DNA from 2 places in the Desulfitobacterium dichloroeliminans LMG P-21439 genome. Region 2 is predicted to be linked to the other one. Evidence: riboswitches for the same ligand, from Rfam matches in the RefSeq annotation. Region 2 holds a riboswitch; the other holds the start of a gene.
What was found. A riboswitch is a leader RNA that binds a small molecule or an ion and turns the genes downstream of it on or off. The one in region 2 is predicted to bind S-adenosylmethionine.
Positions count from the first base shown of each region.

Region 1: linked by a shared signal. The riboswitch ahead of DESDI_RS05960 (methionine ABC transporter ATP-binding protein) and the one ahead of metA (homoserine O-acetyltransferase MetA) in region 2 are both predicted to bind S-adenosylmethionine.

Region 1 covers NC_019903.1:1,266,871-1,274,618, forward strand. The annotation lists gene DESDI_RS05945 (hypothetical protein) at 1-18, opposite strand, end outside; gene DESDI_RS05950 (MetQ/NlpA family ABC transporter substrate-binding protein) at 266-1,120, opposite strand; gene DESDI_RS05955 (methionine ABC transporter permease) at 1,300-1,977, opposite strand; gene DESDI_RS05960 (methionine ABC transporter ATP-binding protein) at 1,970-2,992, opposite strand; SAM riboswitch class I at 3,144-3,245, opposite strand; gene DESDI_RS05965 (YerC/YecD family TrpR-related protein) at 3,454-3,792, shown strand; gene hisZ (ATP phosphoribosyltransferase regulatory subunit) at 3,794-4,945, shown strand; gene hisG (ATP phosphoribosyltransferase) at 5,251-5,910, shown strand; gene hisD (histidinol dehydrogenase) at 6,015-7,295, shown strand; gene hisC (histidinol-phosphate transaminase) at 7,322-7,748, shown strand, end outside.
Region 2 covers NC_019903.1:3,400,014-3,407,761, reverse strand. The annotation lists gene selD (selenide, water dikinase SelD) at 66-1,088, shown strand; gene yedF (sulfurtransferase-like selenium metabolism protein YedF) at 1,146-1,739, shown strand; gene DESDI_RS16115 (putative Se/S carrier protein) at 1,750-2,007, shown strand; gene DESDI_RS16110 (aminopeptidase P family protein) at 2,115-3,896, shown strand; gene DESDI_RS16105 (exodeoxyribonuclease III) at 3,916-4,668, shown strand; SAM riboswitch class I at 4,842-4,948, shown strand; gene metA (homoserine O-acetyltransferase MetA) at 5,037-5,954, shown strand; gene DESDI_RS16095 (HDIG domain-containing metalloprotein) at 6,053-6,655, shown strand; gene serC (3-phosphoserine/phosphohydroxythreonine transaminase) at 7,280-7,748, shown strand, end outside.

The DNA.
Region 1 (7,748 bases), 1.5 Mb from region 2:
CTTATCGAAGGAATTCATAGGGATTTCTCCTCATCTGTTTAGGATGAAATGCCGAGACCTATCACCCTAAGTAATGTTGTTCTTAGTGTGTGAGGGCAAACCCGTTCTAATCCAGCAAAAATATGGTAAATCAAAAAGGCCGTCCTCGCATTTAATGTGGAGAACGGCCTTTTTATAAGGACAACCAGCTGCTTCGCCTTCGGTGATGCGTGAAACCTAAAGCACGGTGAAGCCAAGTTTCCTATAACGATTTACTGACAATATCTTAGAATGCAGGAATAACTGCACCTTTGTAGGTATCTTCGATAAATTTCTTAACTTCTGGGGTGTTGAGGGCTTTGACTAATTTTTGCAGATTGGGATCATCTTTGCGATCCTCTTTAGCAACTACGATATTGGCATAAGGAGAATCCTTACCTTCTAGGTAAAGAGCATCTTCTGTTGGATTTAAGTCGCCCTCTAAAGCAAAGTTGGTGTTGATGACGGCTGCGGTAATTTTTGCATCAGTAAGAACACGGGGAAGTTGAGCAGCATCTACTTCGGAGAACTTCAGATTTTTAGTGTTCTCGGTAATATCTAAGATGGTTGCCTTAACACCGACACCCTCTTTGAGTTTAAGCAAACCAGCAGATTCCAAGACAGCCAAAGCGCGTCCGCCATTGGAAGGGTCGTTGGGGATAGCAATGGTGTCACCATCCTTGAGTTCATCAGCCTTGGTGATCTTTTTTGAATAGAGGCCCATGGGTTCAATGTGAACTGTACCAATGACCGCAAGTTTCAGTCCTTGATCAATGGTGAAGGTCTCTAAATAAGGGGTGTGTTGGAAGTAGTTCGCATCAATATCACCGGAATCTACGGCTGGATTGGGTAGAGGATATTCAGTGAAAATAGTGATTTCTAAATTGACGCCTTGTTTTGCTAATTCTGGTTTAATGAATTCTAGGATTTCGGCATGGGGTACGGGGGTAGCCCCTACTTTGATTGTGACAGGCTCATTGGCATTACCGGTATTAGCCGGGGGTGTGGTTTGAGCAGTGTTTCCGCACCCGGTTACAAGTAGGGAAAGAGCAACTACGGAGCTTAGCAGTAAAGTAGCTAGTTTGCGATGTGAACGAATCATTATTTTTCCTCCTTTGATGTTCCATTTTTCTCTTTGTATCATCGTTTATCCGATGAATACTGATGAAGACATGTTGGGTTTACCTCATGGATAACTATATGTTACAAGTCCATTCCCTAAACCTGTTACGGCGACCGGTACGCCATGAATAGGTTCGTAGTTGGCTTGAAACAACCGTCTTAATGATGAGTCATTCGGCGAGCAAGCATGGTGCCAAGGGACTGGATGACTTGGACGATAAGCACAAGAATCACGACGGTCATAAGCATGATATCAGTCCGGAAGCGGTTATAGCCATATTGAATAGCCACGGCTCCCAAACCACCTCCACCCACAGCACCGGCCATGGCCGTGTAGCCAATAATGCTAATGGTGGTGATAGCAACACCCAGGACGAGAGACCCCTTGGCCTCGGGCAGAAGCACTTTTTTGATAATTTGCCAGGGAGAAGAGCCCATGGATAAGGCCGCTTCGATCACCCCGTAGGGGACTTCCTTGAGAGAACTCTCGACCATCCTGGCCACGAAAGGTGCCGAGGAAATGACAAGAGGAACGATGGCTGCTGTTGTACCGATATAGGTACCAACAATTGCACGAGTGAAGGGAATAATTAGAACTAATAAGATGATAAAGGGTATGGAACGAAAAACATTGATAATTGTACCTAGGATACGCTCAATCCAAGGGTTTGGCGAAATGTGGTTAGGTGAAGAGATGACCAAAATCACCCCTAAGGGGACTCCCAGCACATAGGCGAGCAGGGTAGAAACAATAATCATATAGAAGGTTTCCCCTGTAGCCGGGGTCAAAAGCTGGAACATGGTATCCCAATACTGCGGATTGGAGAAATCAAACATGCTGTATCACCTCCACTTTGAGTTCGCGCTGGGCAAGATAGTCATGAGCTAGGGCTAGCTTTTCGGGAGTTCCTTGTAGCTCCAGGGTTAATGTGCCAAAGAGAGTAGAGCGAAGATGATCAATGCTTCCATAGAGAATATTAGCTTGAACATCACATTCTTTGATCAGATCGGTAATGATGGGGTCCGAAGTTTTGGAACCTAAAAACTGAATGCGGACAATCTGAGAATTAGGATGAGTGGACAATTCCTGAAGTAGATCCATGGGCAGTTCGTTGGGGAATACCGTGGAAATGAACTCCTTAGCGATACTGGATTGGGGTTGTATAAATACCGCTTCCACAGGTCCTTGTTCGGCAATCTTGGCCTCATGAATTACCGCTACATCTGTGCAGATTTCTTTAACCACTTTCATTTCGTGAGTAATCATGATGATGGTTAACCCGAAGCGTTGATTGATGTCGCGCAAGAGCTCCAAGATGGATAGGGTTGTTTGAGGATCTAAGGCCGAAGTAGCTTCATCACAGAGAAGTACTTTTGGATTCGTTGCTAAGGCGCGAGCGATGCCTACTCTTTGCTTCTGTCCGCCACTGAGTTGAGAAGGATAGACCTGGGCTTTATCTTCTAAGCCCACTAAGGGTAGCAACTCCTTAACTCGTTGTTCGATGTCAGGCTTTTTATAGCCGGCGATTTCTAAGGGAAAGGCAATGTTATCGAAGACTGTGCGTGATTGGAGCAGATGAAAGTGTTGAAAGATCATGCCAATCTTTTGGCGAGCTTGTCTAAGCTCACGGGCGGACATCTTCATCAGATCCTGATCGTCAATAAAAATTTTGCCGCTAGTGGGCTCCTCTAAGCGATTAATGCAACGGACCAAGGTACTCTTGCCGGCACCGCTTAAACCGATAATGCCGTAAATTGCGCCTTGAGGAATATGAAGAGTTATATCTTCAATTGCTGTTATTTGATCCTTGAGGGAGGTATAAACTTTGGTTAAATTCTCTATGCGTATCAAGGGACTTTCCTCCTCGTCATAATCTAAAAGTTGAATGCTCTAAAGGCAGACTGTTATTGAAATCTAAATTAAGAAAATAAAATAAAATAAAATTTAAAAAGATATAATAAAAAACTCCACGAGGAAATCCGCGGAGTTATCTTCGGCTTTCCTCTCATCTCCCAGTATTTTTCCTGCAGGATTTAGCACCGTACATTAAATGCCGGTTGCCGGGTTTCATCGGGCCAGTCCCTCCACCTACTCTGGATAAGAGTAATCTATTAACTTTTAAGTCAATTATGAATCTTGATAGAAACTATATTAACATAGTGCACTACCCTTTGGCAAGTCATTTTTGTATAACAAGGATAGGAAATACACCTGTAATCATAAACAAATTTGCTAAAGTGAGCTGAAGAATATTGACAAGGGCGCGATACTTTAATAAATTAAAGTATAGAAGTGTAAGGAGATGAGCGATAATGAAAGAACATGAAGATGATGTTTTTCAAGGAATTGATCAACGCTTGCGTGATTCATTAACTGATGCGCTTTTTGATGCGATTTTACTATTAAAGGATCGAGAAGAATGCTACCGATTTTTTCAAGATATCGCCACTGTTGCCGAGATTAAGTCTCTGGCGCAGCGTTTAGAAGTAGCCAAACTCCTCGAGAAGAATGTAACCTATACAACGATAGCCCAAGCGACAGGTGCCAGCACGGCCACTATCAGCAGGGTCAAGCGGTGCTTGTTTTTTGGTGCTGATGGTTACCAGATGGTATTGAAGCGATTGGCGGAACAAGAAGAGGGGGAGAAATAATATGCCTCGTAGCTCTTTGGGTTTAAGAATTCCGGAAGGGATGCACGATATTCTGCCGAATGAGCTAGCCTTACAGGATCAAGCCGAAGATTCCGTTCTCGATTTGTTCAAAGCTTGGGCTTATCAGAAAATTGTCACTCCGACCTTAGAATATGGGGCGTGTATTGAACCGGTGGAGGAAGAAGGAGATGCCTTCTTTAAACTCTTTGATCGCCAAGGTCATGTCCTTGTCTTGCGTCCGGAGCTAACTACCCCCATTGCTAGGATGGTCAGCACACGGATGCGGGGTGGTAATTTGCCCTTAAGGTTATGTTACTCTGCCGATGTATACCGTTACTCAAAATCTCATAAGCAAGAATTCCGTCAAGTAGGGGTAGAACTTGTCGGCTCGGCTTCCCCGTTAGCCGATGCAGAGGTGATTGCGTTAGCCTGTGAAGCCCTCGGTCGTATCAGTGTTAGGGGTTTTCAGATTAATCTAGGGCATATGGGGATCTTTACCGGGATTATGGATGAACTAGGGGTATCTGAGACTTTTAGGATTAATTATCAAGAGAAGTTAGCGCGCAAGGATTTTGTCGGTATCGAACGCTTGGTCAAGGAGTGTGGCTTAGAAGGTAGAGTTCAGGAGATTCTTTTAAAGCTACCTCATCTTCACGGAACAGAAGAGATGTTAGGTCAAGTTCTCGAATGGAGTCAGGAGCCTATACTGATTAAAGCTGTAGAGGTACTGCGACAGGTTTATCACTACCTAAGAGATTTCGGTGTCCAAGACAAGGTGTCTCTGGATTTGGGGATACTGCGTGGGTTTAGCTATTATACAGGGGCTGTTTTCGAAGGCTATGTACCTGGAGTAGGTTTCCCGATTGTTGAAGGGGGTCGCTATGATTCCTTATATGGTGAATTTGGAGATGATTACCCAGCCACTGGTTTTGCGATCAATCTAAAAGCCATCATTGAACAATTGCCCCCTAGCCAAGCCGATCTAGCTGAGATTTTCATTTACGGACAGGACACTTCAAAAGTAATCACGGAAACCCAAAGACTGCGTCAAGAGGGTAAAAAAGTGGAAATGAGTTTAGTGCCCTTGAATCAGGGAGAGGCTGAGGAGTTGGCCACTCGCAAAGGATTTAAGGATGTGTATTGTGTAAAATAAAAAGAAGAGTGAGCAGCTCCTCCAACTGGAGGAGTTTTTGCTTTACTATTGCCTTGACCACCTGCATCCGGGTTTCGTAGAAGGAAACATTCGGGATATAGAGGCGGAAGCATATGCGGATCAATTCAGTGATAAATAGCCATGGGGAAATTGGTGGAAACTAAGGATAAAGTGAGTTGTTTAGATTAGACGGAGAGATTTTTTGAAAAGTATTGCCAAGGTAGGTAGAGGTTGCTATAATAACTGTAATGCTCTAACGCTTTAACTAACTAAAGTATTTTTATATATTGAGGAGATGAGAGAGATTGGCTCGTAATTTCTTAACCATCGCTCTGCCAAAGGGTAAATTATTAATTGACTCCTTAGAGGCTCTGACTAAGATTGGCATTGATTGCGAGGATGTCAGTGAAGCCTCGCGAAAATTAGTATTTCCTTTGGAGAAGTCCCAAGCCCAGATTATTATTTGCCGTCCCACAGATATTCCGACCTTTGTGGAATATGGCGCAGCAGATGTTGGTTTTGTCGGGAAGGATACCCTTTTAGAGGAAAACAAAGATGTTGTGGAGCTGTTAGATCTTGGTTTTGGCTATTGCCGCTTTGTGGTAGCTATGCCGGAAGAAAAGGTACCCCCTCTCCTTCCCGAGGGGACGTATGATTTAAGTGCCTTAAACCATCAGCGAGTGGCCACGAAGTTTCCCCGGGTAGCCGAAGAATTTTTCCGGCAGCAGGGGATGCAGGTGCTACCCATTAAATTACATGGTAATATTGAATTAGCGCCGCGGGTAGGACTCTCGGAGATGATTGTGGATATTGTTTCTACAGGGACCACCTTAAAGCAAAACAAGTTGGTGGAAGTGGCACCTATCCTTGAAGCGACCACAAGACTTATCGCCAACCGAGTTGCTTACCGGATGAAATATGAGCGAATTAATGAACTGACGGAGAAGCTTCGTCAGATAGTATAACCTAACTAGTGGAGCCACTGTAGCCGCTGCCATCGAAGGACTAACAAGCCCGTAGGGAGAGTGCTACGGGCACCAGCAAGTTTCGTTTTTTGGAGGTATAGTTTATGGATATTAAAACTCTCGAGGAGCTGGATTTATCTACCCTCACCCGTAAATCTTATGGTGATGATCAATTGCTGGAGCAAAATGTGGCTGAGATAATTGCAAGAGTGCGCACAGAGGGAGATTCAGCTCTTTATGACTTAACGGAAAAATATGATGGAGTGGATCTGCATTCTCTTGGCCTGCGAGTCCGCGAAGAAGAAATTACTCAAGCTTACTCTTTAGTTGATGAGAAATTTATCGAGGCTATTCGCCTCGCCAAGGAAAATATTGCAGCATTTCATGAAAAACAAAAACGTAATTCTTGGCTTGATCCCAAGGAAGACGGAAGTATCTTAGGGCAACTTTTGCTTCCCCTTAAACGAGTGGGCGTCTATGTTCCAGGTGGAACGGCAGCTTATCCTTCCTCAGTATTGATGAATGCGGTGCCAGCCGTGGTCGCCGGGGTGGAGGAGATCGTTATGGTGACTCCACCTAGCAAGGATGGCACCCTCTTACCGGAGGTTTTGGTGGCCGCAGCCGAGGCCGGAGTCACCGAAATCTACAAAGTCGGCGGAGCTCAAGCCATAGCGGCTTTGGCCTTTGGTACCGGAGAAATTGCCTCAGTGGATAAAATCACCGGGCCCGGAAATATCTTTGTCACCTTGGCCAAGAAACAAGTCTTTGGAACGGTGGATATTGATATGTTGGCCGGACCCAGTGAGATTTTGATTTTGGCTGACGATTCCGCCAGGGCGGAGGAGCTTGCCGCAGATTTGCTCTCTCAGGCTGAACATGACCCCTTAGCTTCCGCCATTTTGGTTTCCCCTGATCGACAATTACTAGAGAAGACTGTGGCGGAGGTGGAGCGACAGCTTCAGGAGCTACCCAGGCAAGGGATTGCTAGAGCTTCCTGGGAGAACTATGGGGCAGCCATTCTTGTCAAGGACTTAGTGGAGGGAATGGACTTAGCGAACGAAGTTGCTCCGGAACACTTCGAGCTAGTAGTGCGAGAGCCGTATAACTGGCTGGGCAGAGTAAAGAATGCCGGGGCAGTATTTCTGGGACGATTCTCACCGGAACCGGTCGGCGATTACTTTGCCGGGCCAAACCATGTCTTGCCAACGGGAGGAACAGCCCGTTTTTATTCCCCCTTAAACGTGGATACCTTTATGAAAAAAGTCAGTGTGATCAGTTATTCGGAAAAGGCTTTGCAGCGAGATGGTAAACACATCGCCCATCTGGCTCGTAAAGAAGGGCTTGAGGCACATGCCCGGGCTGTGGAGGTAAGAAAACTATGGTAGAAAAAGTGCAACCTAGCTTAGGAAGAATGCCGGCGGTGAATTTTCTTAGACCTCAGATTCAAACGCTAAAAGCCTATGAAAGCAAAGCTATTCCTGGCTGCGTTCGCTTGGATGCCAATGAAAATCCACTGACTTGGCCTAAGGGCATGAGAGAGGAATTGTTTGCTTCATCTTTTGCTCTCAACCGCTACCCTGATGGGGAAGCCCAAGGGCTCAGGCTGGCTCTTTCTCAGTATACTGGGGTTCCTGTCGAGGGGATTTTGGCGGGGAATGGTTCGGACGAGCTCATTCAATTAGTTATGACAACCTTCGGGGGGGAGAAGGGAGCTGTAATTTACCATCCTCCGACCTTTAGTATGTATGGAGCAGCTGCTCAAGTGACGGGGACGGATACCATCGAAGTTCCCCTTCTCCTTGCTGAGGACGGCAGGGATTTTTGCCTAGATGTGGATG
Region 2 (7,748 bases):
AGAATAACAACATAAAGAATAGCAAATTTCTTATAGGTCAGTTGTTGAAAGGGGAACCAAAAAAGATGAAATCGTTTTTATCAAGCTGTACTACGGGTGGCTGCGGAGCAAAGATAGGCCCCGGTGAGCTATCGAAAGTTCTATCGGCGTTACCTACCTTTCATAATCCAAATCTCCTAGTGGGGTTTGATGCCTCTGACGATGCTGCAGTTTATCAAATGAGTGAAGATACAGCTATTGTTTCTACGGTGGATTTCTTTACACCCATGGTGGAGGATCCGCGAACTTTTGGCAGGATTGCAGCGGCTAATGCGTTAAGCGACGTTTATGCTATGGGAGGGTCCCCTCTTTTTGCCCTCAATATTGTCTGTTATCCGGAAAGGGAGGAGCTTCAAGCTTTAGGAGAGATTCTAGCAGGTGGAGCAGAAAAACTTCAAGAGGCCGGAGTGGTCCTTTGCGGAGGACATTCCATTTACGATCGAGAGCCGAAATACGGCTTAGCAGTCACCGGGCGTCTCAATCCGCACGAGATATGGAAGAACAATACTCCCCAACCAGGGGATCAACTGATACTCACCAAACCTATAGGAGTTGGCATCATCATGGCTGCCTTGCGGGGGGAAATGGCAGAACCTGAGGCTATCGAAGCTGCCCTTACCTCCATGCAACGACTTAACAAATATGCGGCTGAAAAAATGCATCATTTCCCTGTTCACGCCTGTACGGATATTACCGGGTTTGGCTTGCTTGCCCATGCCCAGGAAATGGCAGGAAAAGAAACATCAGTCGTCCTCTATCCCTCTCAGCTACCTTATATACCCCAAGCCTTTACTTACGCAGAAGGTTTTCTACTAACTGCCGCCGGTCAGCGCAATCGTAATTTTATGGAGGGTGCTGTGGACTTTGGCAAGACATCTTTTCCTTTACAGGAATTAATGCTTGATCCTCAGACTTCCGGTGGTTTACTGTTCAGTGTACCGAAAGCCTGTGGGGGAGATGCCTTAAGTGCTATTAAGGAGGTAGAACCTCAAGCCAGGATCATTGGAGAAGTTTTACCGCGCCACGATTTGCCCATCATCCTCAGGTGAGAAAATCAGCAGACATATCAAGATAAGGGAAAACCCAAGTGATAGGAGGAAATAATAATGGCAACCATTGATGCTTTAGGACAAGTATGCCCTATTCCCGTAATCCGTGCCAAAAAGGCTATCGAAGGATTAGGTGAAGAGGGGGGAGTTATCGAAATACTCGTCGATAACGATATAGCGCGCCAAAACCTTCAAAAGATGGCCTCAGAAATGGGTCTGCAAAGTGAATTCGCTCAAAAAGAAAATGGCGTCATTGAGGTGACGATTGTAGCTGGTGAAGGCTGTGTGCTGGAGAATGACCTCGCAACAGAGGACTCTGGATTAGTCGTCGCCATCGGGCGGGATACTATGGGAGAGGGCAGCGAGGAGCTCGGGCGAATCCTCCTGAAAAGTTTTATTTTTTCTTTGAGAGAACTGACTCCGCCACCCACTCATCTACTTTTCTTTAATTCGGGAGCCCATCTGACCAGTAGTGTCTCGAATAGCTTGGAAGACCTGATGGCTATGGCTGAACAAGGTACCAACATTCAAACTTGCGGTACCTGCACCAACTATTATGGCATCTCCGATAAGCTAGGGGTTGGTGAAATTGCCAATATGTACAGCATCGTGACTATCATGGCCGGAGCGAAGCGGTTGATTAATATTTAGGGGGTATTATGTGCTCTATATCGTAACATTCCCCAACACTCATATGGCTATTTTGGCTGAGAAATCCCTGCAACAAGGAGGTTTCTCAGTGGGTATCATGCCGATACCCTCAAGCATCAAGGCCGGTTGTGGTATTGCTTTAAGGGTAACTGATGCCCAAGCCGCTCAGGGTCATTTGTTAGAAAATGAAATCCATTATGGGGAGATATACCTGGCGATAACCACTGAGAAGGGAACAACCTATCAGCAAATCAATAGTGACTCTTGATAATAACTTGACAATTAATTTATTTTCAATTCAATTACTTGATTAGGTATTAGCTTAACTATGCTCAAGAATAAACCAGAAATAACAATTGAAAATGAGGGAATATAATGATAGTGCAAGAACGTATCGCAAAACTAAGAAAACTTATGCAAGATAATCAGATGGACGCCTATATTGTGCCGAGCGCCGACTCTCATCTCAGTGAATATGTAGCGGAGCATTTCAAATGCCGCCAGTGGATCTCGGGCTTTACCGGTTCCGCAGGCACAGTAGTGGTTACCTTAAAGGATGCAGGTCTTTGGACAGATGGCCGTTATTACATTCAAGCCGAAAAACAACTCCAAAATTCCGGAATCCGTTTGTTCCGTGGGGCAGATCCTCGGGTCCCTAGTTATTCAGAATGGTTAAAGGATCTTTTGCCGGCGGGAGCCTCCGTGGGCTTTGATGGACATGTCTTTTCCGCTAAACAGGTTCAAGATCTGGAAAAGGAATACCAAGGACAAATTTCCTTAAAGTTCAATCGCGATTTAATCGGGGAATTATGGCAGGATCGCCCGACATTACCTACCACAGATGCATTTATCTATGACCTAAAATATGCAGGTCGTTCCCGTGGGGAAAAGCTAGATAACCTTCGTGAACAGATGAAGGATAAGGGCGCCAATGTTCATGTGCTCACCGCTTTAGATGACATCGCCTGGCTTCTAAATATCCGGGGTGATGATGTGCCGAATAACCCAGTGACAATCGCTCATGTCTTAGTCACTCAAGATGCTTGTTATTTATGTATTGATGAAACCAAAGTTTCCAGCACCATGAAAGCAGAGCTGGAGGGGGAAGGGATCCGGATTACAAAGTATACAGCCATTGTTGAGCTCCTGGAAGGGTTGCAAGCTGAAGATTCCGTCCTCTTTGATCCTGAGTCGCTCAACGCTGTCCTTTATCATGCTATCCCTTCCGCAACGAAAAAGGTGGAAGGAACAAATCCTACCACCCTACTCAAAGCAATTAAAAATAAAACTGAACTGAAGAATCTACGGACGAGCTCTATCCAAGATGGAGTTGCCATGGTTAAATTCATCAAATGGCTCAAAACCAACTTGGGTAAAGAAAACATGACCGAGTTTACAGCTGGAGATTACCTAGATAATCTGCGAAGAGAGAACAAAGAATGTGTCGGGCTCAGCTTCGATACTATCGCCGGACACAAGGATCACGGGGCTATGATGCATTATAAAGCCACTCCTGATAGCGCCTATACCTTGAACCAAGAAGGATTTCTTCTCGTGGATTCAGGTGGTCAATACTTGGGCGGGACCACAGATATCACCCGTACCCTTGTTTTAGGACCCCTGACGGAGGAAGAGAAAAGGGATTATACCCTGGTGTTAAAGGGGCATATTGCCTTAGCTGCTGTGAAATTCCTCCATGGCGCCACAGGCTCGAATCTCGATGTTTTGGCCAGACAACCTATCTGGAAATATGGTCTTGATTATAAATGCGGTACTGGTCATGGAGTGGGGATGTTCTTAAATGTCCATGAAGGTCCTCAAAGACTGAGCCAAACGCCCAACACCGTAAAGCTTGAAGAAGGCATGATTTTAACCAATGAACCCGGTATTTACAAGGAAGGAAAATTCGGCATTCGCACCGAGAATATGATGGTGGTCGTTAAGGATGAAGAGACCGAATCTGGTCAATTTATGCGGTTCGAGGCCCTGACCTATTGCCCTATTGACATTGCGGGTGTGGATCAAGAATTGCTTACTGCTGAGGAAAAAATGTGGCTCGCTGACTATAATAAAATGGTTTATGCCAAACTGGAACCGTATTTAAATGATGAAGAAAAGGCTTGGTTAGCTCAAGAGATTGGGACTAAGCAGCACTAATATAGAGGAGAGAAGTGGGATGAAACTAATTTCATGGAATGTCAATGGCATCCGAGCTTGCCTGAACAAGGGCTTCATGGACTTCTTTGAAAAAGAACAGGCGGATATTTTTTGCCTTCAAGAAACAAAGATTCAAGCAGACCAGATTCCTTTTCAGCTGGAGGGGTATCATCAGTACTGGAATTATGCTCAGAAGAAAGGCTACTCAGGTACTGCCGTGTTTACAAAACAGGAGCCCTTGAAGGTCACTTATGGAATAGGCAAAGAAGAGCATGATCAAGAGGGCAGAGTGATTACCCTAGAATTCGAAGGTTTCTATCTGGTCACGGTGTATACGCCCAACTCTCAAAGGGGGCTGGCTCGTCTGGAGTACCGAATGACCTGGGAGGAGGAATTCCTCAGTTTCCTCAAGAATTTGGAGCAGGCGAAGCCTGTCATCTTTTGTGGAGACCTTAATATGGCCCATACGGAGATCGATCTCAAGAACCCCAAAACCAACCGCAAAAACGCTGGTTTCTCTGATGAAGAACGTGCCAAATTTGGCGAGCTTCTGAAGAAGGGTTTTATCGATACTTTCCGTTATTTCTACCCAGATAAGACTGAGGCGTATACCTGGTGGTCCTACATGTTTAATGCGCGGGCCAATAATGCAGGGTGGCGTATTGACTATTTTTGCGTTTCGGAAAGTCTCAAGGACCAACTTAGGGATGCTGTGATTTACTCAGAAATCTTGGGTTCCGATCATTGCCCCGTGGGTTTAGAGATTTTCTAAAAAATGGGATCAGGTCCCATTTTTTAAGCCATACCGTTATGCTCCATGGGGTCGACACCTTGTACTGTTTACTGAAAACTAAGGATATTGTTATATATCAGTTGACATAAACAATGAGATGTAATAATATAATTTCTATAGCGTTGACTGCCTCGAATTAAATACAATCCAAGATCTTATCAAGAGTGGTGGAGGGACTGGCCCAATGAAGCCCAGCAACCGGTATTCCCTAGAATACAGCGGTGCTAATTCCTGCGATGGAGCCATTGATAGATGAGAGAGGAACTGGAAACCCGCACCCTCTTTCTTGTAAAGAGGGTCTTTAGTTATAGGACTTATGTGTTGAAACGCTTGAAGGAGAGAATGACATGCCAATTAATGTGCCCGATGGCCTACCTGCTGCTGAAATACTTACCAAAGAAGATGTTTTTATTATGGAAGAGGGTCGCGCCGAACACCAAGATATTCGCCCTCTGAGTATTGTGATTCTTAACCTCATGCCTAATAAGATTGTCACAGAAACTCAGATTCTTCGCTTGCTGGGGAATTCTCCGTTACAAGTGGATATTACTCTACTCTATCCGGAGACCCACCTAACTAAGAATACACCAGAGGAATATTTGATTAAGTATTATCAGACCTTCGATGGGATTAAGGACAAAAAATTTGACGGGATGATTATTACTGGGGCGCCCATCGAGCAAATGTCTTTTGAAGAAGTAGATTTCTGGCCGGAGCTCCAAAAGATAATGGATTGGAGTAGACACAATGTGTTTTCGACACTATTTATATGCTGGGGAGCGCAGGCTGGGCTTTACCACTTTTTTGGGGTGCCCAAATATCCTTTACAGGGGAAAATGTTCGGGGTATTCCCTCACACCCTCAATCGTCGGGATGTCCGTTTGCTCAGAGGCTTTGACGATCTGTTTTATGTGCCCCATTCCCGGCATACGGAAGTCAGAAAAGAAGATATCTTAAAGATACCCGAGCTGGAAATCCTTTCAGAGTCTGAGGAATCAGGGGTGTATTTAGTTGGGACCAAGGGCGGACGGCAGATTTTTGCAACTGGTCATTCTGAATATGACCCCCACACCTTGAAATCTGAGTATGACCGTGATGTGGCCCAGGGACTAACCATCAATGTCCCTTTTAATTATTATCCTGGAGATGACCCAACCAAGCAGCCCACCGTCAAGTGGCGAGGCCACTCCAATTTACTCTTCGCCAATTGGCTGAACTATTATGTCTACCAAGAAACTCCCTTTAACTTGGACGAAATAAAGTAAAGGAAAAAAAGATAGTATAATCGGGGCAAGGGTCAAAAATTCCCTTATTAAATAAAAAAATTTACTAGGTAAATTAAACAAGAAAGAAGGATGCAAAAATGTCTAACTACGCGCAGGACCGGGAGGCCGCTTGGCAGCTTCTTAATGAATATGTGAAAAGTGAAACCCTATTGCGTCACTCACTGACGGTAGAAGCAGTGATGCGTCATTTTGCTACCCTCTATCTAGAGGATCCGAATATTTGGGGTAATATTGGCCTCCTCCACGATATTGATTATGAGATGTACCCCGATCAACACTGTCGCAAAACGAGAGAAATACTCACCCCCAAAGAATTAAGCGATGAATTCATCCGAGCCATCGAAAGCCATGGCTATGGCCTAGTCCATCATGTGGAACCCCGGGAAAATGTTGAGAAGGTTCTCTTCACCATTGACGAACTGACCGGTCTGATCTCGGCAACAGCCTTGCTTCGCCCCAGCAAAAGTATCCATGATTTAACCACCAAATCCGTAAAAAAGAAATGGAAGCAAAAGAGCTTTGCGGAGAATGTCAATCGGGAAGTCATCGAGGAGGGAGCCAATCGCCTCGGTAAAGATCTCGAGGAGATTATCGAAGAGACCATCAAAGGAATGCGCAACATCGCGGTGGCAATCGGTTTAGAAGGCAATGTAGAGGCAGCACAAGAAGCTGGGAAATAAGTACGCTGGCCCTGGAGCGCCTGAGCACGTGATTCTCCGATAAAGAAACCATCCGGTGAATGGTTTCAGGAGATCACGCCCGAAGGTCGCGGATGTATGTAAGCTACTCCACCCAGACTAGTTTTTTGCAAAAACTTTGCGAAATAAGTCTTGACAGCCGAAGTGTAATAGATTAGAATCATAACAACGTTAATCTATAGTTGAACACGATGAACGGACGTCCTACGCTGATTAGGTGAAGAGAGCTGACGGGTGGTGCAAGTCAGTCTATGAAGCCAGTGGATTCCATCCCGGAGTGGCCAATGATGAATTGTGACGGGTTCCGCCCGATATCGCGGACATAAGTTGGCCGTATACGGCAACATGGGTGGCAACGCGGGAGTAACCTCTCGTCCCTAATTAGGGACGAGAGGTTTTATTTATTTTCCGCAATGCACTACCATAGCTTCTTCTTATTTTGGAAGAAGAAGGTGGTTGAGATAATTCCTATGTATCGTGATCGGCTAGAACTTGGGTGGCACCGCGGAAAACCCGCCCCAATGCTGGGGTGGGTTTTGTTTATTTCTGATTACCCAATATATGTTAACTGTTATAATTATTTATATTTAAGGGGGATATTTCAAAATGAAAAAAGTTTACAATTTTTCCGCAGGCCCTGCTGTTCTGCCCCAAGAGGTGCTTCAAGAAGCAGCCACAGAAATGTTAAATTACCAGGGAACAGGTATGTCCGTTATGGAAATGAGCCATCGTTCTAAGACCATCGAGGGAATGATGCAGGAAGCAGAACAGGATTTGAGGGATCTACTCCAGGTTCCCAATAATTATAAGATCCTCTTTCTTCAAGGGGGAGCATCCCAGCAGTTTGCTATGATCCCCATGAATCTTATGAAAAATCGAGTTGCCGATCATCTCAATACCGGGCAATGGGCCAAGAAAGCCATCGGCGAAGGCAAGCTCTATGGCAAGATCAAGGTTGTCGCTTCTTCTGAAGATCAAAACTATAGCTATATCCCCGATCTTAAAAATCTAGAGTTTTCTGAGGATGCCGATTATGTCTATATCTGCCACAACAATACCATCTTTGGCACCAAGT